DNA from 2 places in the Streptomyces sp. NPDC057280 genome. Region 1 is predicted to be linked to the other one. Evidence: riboswitches for the same ligand, from Rfam matches in the RefSeq annotation. Region 1 holds a riboswitch; the other holds the start of a gene.
What was found. A riboswitch is a leader RNA that binds a small molecule or an ion and turns the genes downstream of it on or off. The one in region 1 is predicted to bind thiamine pyrophosphate.

Region 2: it holds a riboswitch for thiamine pyrophosphate, as region 1 does, so the genes downstream of both, thiC (phosphomethylpyrimidine synthase ThiC) here and thiO (glycine oxidase ThiO) in region 1, are expected to answer to the same signal.

The regions. Positions count from the first base shown of each region.
Region 1 covers NZ_JBHUYR010000002.1:1,274,222-1,277,741, reverse strand. The annotation lists gene ACFUO4_RS16320 (NAD(P)/FAD-dependent oxidoreductase) at 1-1,046, opposite strand, end outside; gene ACFUO4_RS16315 (hypothetical protein) at 1,136-1,486, opposite strand; TPP riboswitch at 1,539-1,650, shown strand; gene thiO (glycine oxidase ThiO) at 1,648-2,808, shown strand; gene thiS (sulfur carrier protein ThiS) at 2,805-3,005, shown strand; gene ACFUO4_RS16300 (thiazole synthase) at 3,009-3,520, shown strand, end outside.
Region 2 covers NZ_JBHUYR010000007.1:314,846-318,365, reverse strand. The annotation lists gene ACFUO4_RS33805 (hypothetical protein) at 1-103, opposite strand, end outside; gene thiC (phosphomethylpyrimidine synthase ThiC) at 203-2,026, opposite strand; TPP riboswitch at 2,019-2,208, opposite strand; gene ACFUO4_RS33795 (YibE/F family protein) at 2,280-3,520, shown strand, end outside.

The DNA of each region.
Region 1 (3,520 bases):
AGCAGCGCGACCAGCCGGTTCTCCCGCAGCCAGCACACCGCCCAGGCCGGTCCGGACGGGTCCCCGCGCCACAGGACCGTGTCGGCGGCCGGGTGATGGCCGGCGTACTGGACGAAACGGCCGAACTGCTCGGACCAGAAGTACGGCACCGGGTCGTAGACCGACGGCGTCTCGCCGATGATGTTGGCCGCCACCGTGCGCGGCCCCTGGAGGGCGTTGTCCCAGTGGTGGACCAGCAGGCGCTCGCCGTAGCGCCCGGAGGGGAAGGACGCGCAGTCGCCCACGGCGTACACGTCCGGGACCGATGTGCGCAGCGCCGCGTCGGCCACGACCTCTCCGTGCGCGCCGAGGCCGATACCCGAGCCGGAGAGCCAGGACGTGGCCGGGCGGGCGCCGATGCCGACCACGACCGCGTCCGCGGGCAGCCGGGAGCCGTCGTCGAGGACGACCTCACCGGGCTCGACGCGGGCCACGCGCGCGTGCGTGCGCAGTTCGGCCCCGGCGTCGGCGTACCAGGCCGCCATCGGCGTGGCCACCTCCGCGGGCAGCGCCCCCGCGAGCGGCCGGTCGGCGGCCTCGACGACGGTCACCGCGCAGCCCGCGTCGCGCGCGGCGGTGGCGAACTCGGCGCCGATCCAGCCCGCGCCGACGACCACGATGTCGTGCTGCCGGGCGAGCACCGGGCGCAGCCGTTCGGCGTCGTCGAGGGTGCGCAGCAGATGGACGCCGGGGACGCCCTCCGTGCCGGGCAGCCGGATCGGTTCGGCGCCGGTGGCGAGGACCAGGACGTCGTACGGCACCGGACCGCCCTCGGTGTCCAGTTCGTGGTCGGCCGGGCGGACGCCCAGCACCTCGAGGCCGAGCCGCAGTTCGATGCCGAGCGCCTCGAAGTCGACGTCGAAGGCGGAGCCCTCGGCCTTGCCGAGCAGCACCGCCTTGGACAGCGGCGGCCGGTCGTAGGGCTGGTGGGGTTCCGCGCCGATCAGCGTCACCGTGCCGGTGAAGCCCTGTTCGCGCAGGGCCACCGCGGTCTGTACGCCGGCCATGCCAGCGCCGACCACGACCACACGCCGCCGCGCCTGCGTCTCCGTCTCGTCGCTCACCTGATCACCATAGACAACTGACAATTTGTCAGTCAGGAGCCCTGCACAGTGACCTGCTCCACAACGCTGGTCCCGCTGCCGGGCTGCGACTCCCACTCCCAGCGCTCCTCAAGGCGCACCCGCCCGTCCGCGAGCTCCACGACCGTCGACACGCAGTGCCCGCTCGACGTCGTCCCGTCGTGCTTCAGCTGCACGTACCGGAAGTCGAGCCGGTCGCCCGCGCGCGTGCCCACCAGGTGCCCGCGGACGACATCGCCACCGGCGTACTCGGCCCAGATCTCGCCGTCCTTCTCGTGGTAGGTGAACCGGGTCCGGGTCCCCACCTGACCTGGCGCTTGGTCGGCGACCGGGGCGAGGACGAGACCGTCGAGCGAGCGTGCCACCGAGAGAGGCTCCCTTACTGAGACATACGACGTCGGGCTAGGGTGGCCAACGTAGAGCACTCGCGGGAGCCCGGACGCACCGGGCTGAGAGGGAGGCTGGCGGCCTCCGACCGTACGAACCTGATCCGGGTCATGCCGGCGAAGGGAGGGGCTGGACGCCCATGTCCTCACGTACGTCAGACGTCCTCGTCGTCGGGGGCGGAATCATCGGCCTCGTCACGGCCTGGCGGGCCGCGCAGCGCGGTTTCGCCACGGCTGTCGTGGACCCCGAACCGGGCGGCGGGGCCGCCCAGGTGGCGGCCGGCATGCTCGCCGCCGTCACCGAACTCCATTACGGCGAGCAGACCCTGCTCGGCCTGAACCTGGCCTCGGCCCGCCGCTATCCGGGTTTCGCGGCCGAGCTGACCGACCTGACCGGGCTCGACCTCGGCCACCGCCGCTGCGGCACGCTCGCCGTCGCCCTGGACGCCGACGACCGCGCCCATCTGCGCGAACTGCACGCCCTGCAGCAGCAGTCGGGGCTGGAGTCCGAGTGGCTGTCGGGGCGTGAGTGCCGGCGTCTGGAGCCGATGCTCGCGCCGGGCGTGCGCGGCGGGCTGCGGGTGGACGGCGACCACCAGATCGACCCCCGGCGGCTGACCAGGGCGCTGCTGGCCGCCTGCGAGCGGGCGGGCGTGGTGTTCCACCGCGACTGGGCCGAGCGGCTCGACGTCGTGCGGGACCGGGCCGCAGGCGTCACCACGACCGGCGGTACGCGGCTGGGCGCGGGGCAGGTCGTGCTGGCGGCGGGCAGCCTCAGCGGACGTCTCGCGGGGGTCCCCCAGGCCGTGCTGCCGCCGGTGCGTCCGGTGAAGGGGCAGGTGCTGCGGCTGACCGTGCCTCAGCGGTACGCGCCGTTCCTGAGCCGGACCGTGCGGGCCGTGGTGCGCGGCAGCCACGTCTATCTCGTCCCGCGGGAGAACGGCGAGCTGGTGATCGGGGCGACCAGCGAGGAGCAGGGCTGGGACACGACGGTGACCGCGGGCGGGGTGTACGAGCTGCTGCGCGACGCGCACGAACTGGTCCCCGGCATCACCGAGCTGCCGCTGACGGAGACCCGCGCGGGGCTGCGCCCCGGCTCCCCCGACAACGCGCCCCTGCTCGGCCCGACCGAGCTGCCGGGGCTGTTGCTGGCCACCGGCCACTACCGCAACGGCGTGCTGCTGACGCCGGTCACCGGCGATGCCATGGCCCACGCCCTGACCACCGGTGAACTCCCGGACGAGGCCCGCCCCTTCACCCCCAGGCGATTCACGAAGCACCTCACGGAGCAGCCCGCATGAACATCTCCGTCAACGGGGAGCCGCGCCAGTTCGCCCCCGGCACGGCCCTCGACACCGTCGTGCGCGCCCTCACCCCGGCACCCTCCGGAGTGGCCGCCGCCCTCAACGAAACCGTCGTCCCGCGCGCGCAGTGGCCGTCGACGTCCCTCTCCGAGGGGGACCGCGTCGAGGTCCTGACCGCCGTCCAAGGAGGCTGACCCATGGCCGACGATCCCTTCATCCTCGGCGGTACGGCGTTCTCGTCCCGGCTGATCATGGGCACGGGCGGGGCGCCCAGCCTGGATGTGCTGAGGCGGGCGCTGATCGCCTCGGGCACGGAACTCACGACCGTCGCGATGCGGCGCGTCGACCCGACCGTGCACGGCTCGGTCCTGTCCGTGCTGACCGAGCTCGGCATCCAGGTGCTGCCGAACACGGCCGGCTGCTTCACGGCCGGTGAGGCGGTGCTGACGGCCCGCCTCGCGCGCGAGGCGCTCGGCACGGACCTGATCAAGGTGGAGGTCATCGCCGACGAGCGGACCCTGCTGCCGGACCCGATCGAGCTCCTGGAGGCTGCGGAGACCCTGGTCGACGACGGCTTCACGGTACTGCCGTACACCAACGACGACCCGGTGCTGGCCCGGAAGCTGGAGGACGTGGGCTGCGCGGCGATCATGCCGCTGGGCTCCCCCATCGGCTCCGGGCTCGGCATCCGCAACCCGCACAACTTCCA
Region 2 (3,520 bases), on a different contig from region 1:
AAGCAGGCCGCTCCACGCCGTCGGGACCCCATCGGCGGCCCCCACCCACCACATCGACCAGTTCATCGCCGTCCCACACCAGCGACTGCGCCTCAGCCGTCACTTTGAGAACGATCAAGACCCCACCACCCCCTCTTCCCCTGGCGCACTATGGCGCCGCTCCGAAGGCACTCTCCTTCGGAGCAGCGCCAATTGACGGACGTCAGTCCGCCAGCGGCAGGTACACCCGGTTCCCGCTCGCCGCGAACTCCTTCGACTTCTGCAGCATCCCCTCCGCGACCTCCTCCGGCGAGGCCCCTTCGGCCGCCGCACCACCGAACCGCTCCGTGATGCTCTGGCTGATCTTCATCGAGCAGAACTTCGGACCGCACATCGAGCAGAAGTGGGCCGTCTTGGCCGGCTCCGCCGGGAGTGTCTCGTCGTGGAACTCCCGGGCCGTGTCGGGGTCGAGGGCCAGGTTGAACTGGTCCTCCCAGCGGAACTCGAAGCGGGCGTCCGACAGGGCGTCGTCCCACTCCTGTGCGCCAGGGTGTCCCTTGGCGAGGTCCGCCGCGTGGGCCGCGATCTTGTAGGTGATGACGCCGGTCTTCACGTCGTCACGGTTGGGCAGGCCCAAGTGCTCCTTGGGCGTGACGTAGCAGAGCATCGCTGTGCCCCACCACGCGATCATCGCGGCGCCGATGCCCGACGTGATGTGGTCGTACGCCGGGGCGACGTCCGTGGTCAGCGGGCCGAGCGTGTAGAACGGAGCCTCCTCGCAGATCTCCTGCTGAAGGTCGATGTTCTCCTTGATCTTGTGCATCGGGACATGCCCCGGGCCCTCGATCATGGTCTGAACGTTGAAACGCTTGGCGATCGTGTTGAGTTCCCCGAGCGTCCTCAACTCCGCGAACTGCGCCTCGTCGTTGGCGTCCGCGATCGAGCCGGGCCGGAGGCCGTCGCCGAGCGAGTACGTGACGTCGTAGGCGGCGAGGATCTCGCATAGTTCCTCGAAGTTCTCGTAGAGGAAGCTCTCCTTGTGGTGTGCGAGGCACCACGCCGCCATGATCGAGCCGCCGCGCGAGACGATGCCCGTCTTGCGGTTGGCGGTCAGCGGGACGTACGGCAGACGCACGCCCGCGTGGACCGTCATGTAGTCCACGCCCTGCTCGGCCTGCTCGATGACCGTGTCCTTGTAGATCTCCCAGGTCAGCTCCTCGGCCTTGCCGTCGACCTTCTCCAGCGCCTGGTAGAGCGGCACCGTGCCGATGGGGACGGGGGAGTTGCGCAGCACCCATTCACGCGTGGTGTGGATGTTGCGGCCGGTGGACAGGTCCATGACCGTGTCGGCGCCCCAGCGGGTCGCCCAGGTCATCTTCTCGACCTCCTCCTCGATGGAGGAGGTGACCGCGGAGTTGCCGATGTTGGCGTTGACCTTCACCAGGAACCGCTTGCCGATGATCATCGGCTCGATCTCCGGGTGGTTGACGTTCGCGGGGAGCACCGCGCGCCCCGCCGCGATCTCCTCCCGCACGACCTCGGGCGCCACGTTCTCCCGGATGGCCACGTACTCCATCTCGGGCGTGATCTCGCCACGGCGCGCATACGCCAGCTGCGTCACCGCCCCGCCGTCACGGCTCCGGCGCGGCAGCCGGGGCCGCCCCGGGAAGACCGCGTCGAGGTTGCGCAGATTGCCGCCCCGCGGCGAGGTGTGCTTGATGCCGTCGTCCTCAGGACGGACGGGACGGCCCGCGTACTCCTCGGTGTCGCCGCGGGCGATGATCCAGTTCTCCCGCAGCGGGGCCAGGCCCCGGCGGACATCGGTATCGACCAGCGGATCGGTGTACGGGCCCGATGTGTCGTACAGCGTGACCGACTGCCCGTTGGTGAGGTGCACCTGACGGACCGGCACTCGAAGGTCGGGGCGCGAGCCCTCGACGTACCCCTTGTGCCAGCCGATGGACTTCCCGCTCTCCGAGGACTGTTCGCCCGCGATGAGCTGTTCGTCCTGGCTGGAGGCAGGCGTGCGTGCGTCCTTGATGGTCATGAGACCTACTCCCTACGCCGGCATTACCCGGTAACAGGTTCGGCGGTCGACGCAGCGGTTTCCGTCTGTCGATGTTTCGTGGGCAACGTCACTCACTGGTGACGACGTTCCACGTGAAACATCGCTGGGACGGAGGTCAGCGCCCTCTCAGCCCGGTGCTCCGAGCTCCCGCGTGTACAAAGGTGGCTCCACGCTAGCGTCAATTCGGGCGCGGTGAACAGGGGGCCCCTGCCGTTCTTGCGATGATCGGTCGGTGACCACGACACCGCAGCCCCCGTATCCGCCCGAGCCACCCCGTGGCCCCGGCCGCAGAGGCGGCGCTCAGCCCGGGCCGGATGACTGGAACAGGCCTGGGTCGGACGAATGGCACGAGTCCGGGTCGGATGACTGGAACGGGTCCGGGTCGAGCGGCTGGAACGGGCCCGGCCCTGGCGGGGGATTCGAGCACGGCCCCCGACCCGGCGGCCGGGTCGAACGCGGGTCGGCAAGCGGCGGCGGATACCACCCTGGTCACGACCCCGGTCACCGCTCTCCCGGCGCACCCGGCCACAGCCACGAGCACGCCCACGACACGGGTGGCGGGCACGGCGGCCTCCCAAGGGAAGGCAGCGGCGCAGGGGATGCCGGTGGCACGGGAGGTGGCGGTGGCGCGGGAGGTGGCGGTGGCGGTGGCGGTGGCGGTGGGCACGGTCACTCGCACGGCCACAGTCACAGCCACGGCCCCGCAGCCCCCGTCTCCCAGCACCTGCGCAAGGTCATCGCGGCGATCCTCATCCCGTTCGGCGCCGCCGTTCTGGTGGGCCTCGCCGTGCTGTGGCCCGGCGGTGCCCCCGCGCACGAGCGCACCGGCGTCGGCTTCGACCGGCAGACCCAACAGGCCACCGTCACCAAGGTCGACGAGGTGAGCTGCAAGTCCGTCAACGCCTCGGGCGAGACGCCGACCGGCGACACCTCTACCGCCGAGGGCTCCTCCGCCCAGCAAGAAGCCGGCGGCACCTGCAAGAAGGCCACCATCCGCGTCGACACCGGGAAGGACAAGGGCCGTACGTTCACCGAGATCGTGCAGCCGGACCAGTCGCGGCAGCTGCACGAGGGCCAGAAGGTCGTGGTCGCCTACGAGCCCTCCGCCCCGAAGGACCTGCAGTACTCGGTCACCGACGTGAACCGCCGGTTCCCCATGGCCCTGCTCGCCGGCATCTTCGCCCTGGCCGTCGTGATCGTGGGTCGGTTGCGCGGTGTCATGGCCCTGGTCGCGCTGGCGATCAGCTTCATGATCCTGAACTTCTTCATCCTGCCCGCGATCCTCCAGGGCTCGAACCCGCTGGTCGTGGCCGTGATCGGGTCGAGCGCCATCATGCTGATCGCGCTGTACCTGTGCCACGGGCTGTCGGCGAGAACCTCCGTCGCGGTGCTCGGCACGCTGATCTCGCTGCTGTTGATCGGCATCCTCGGCTCGCTGTTCATCGGCTGGGCGGCGCTCACCGGCAACACCGA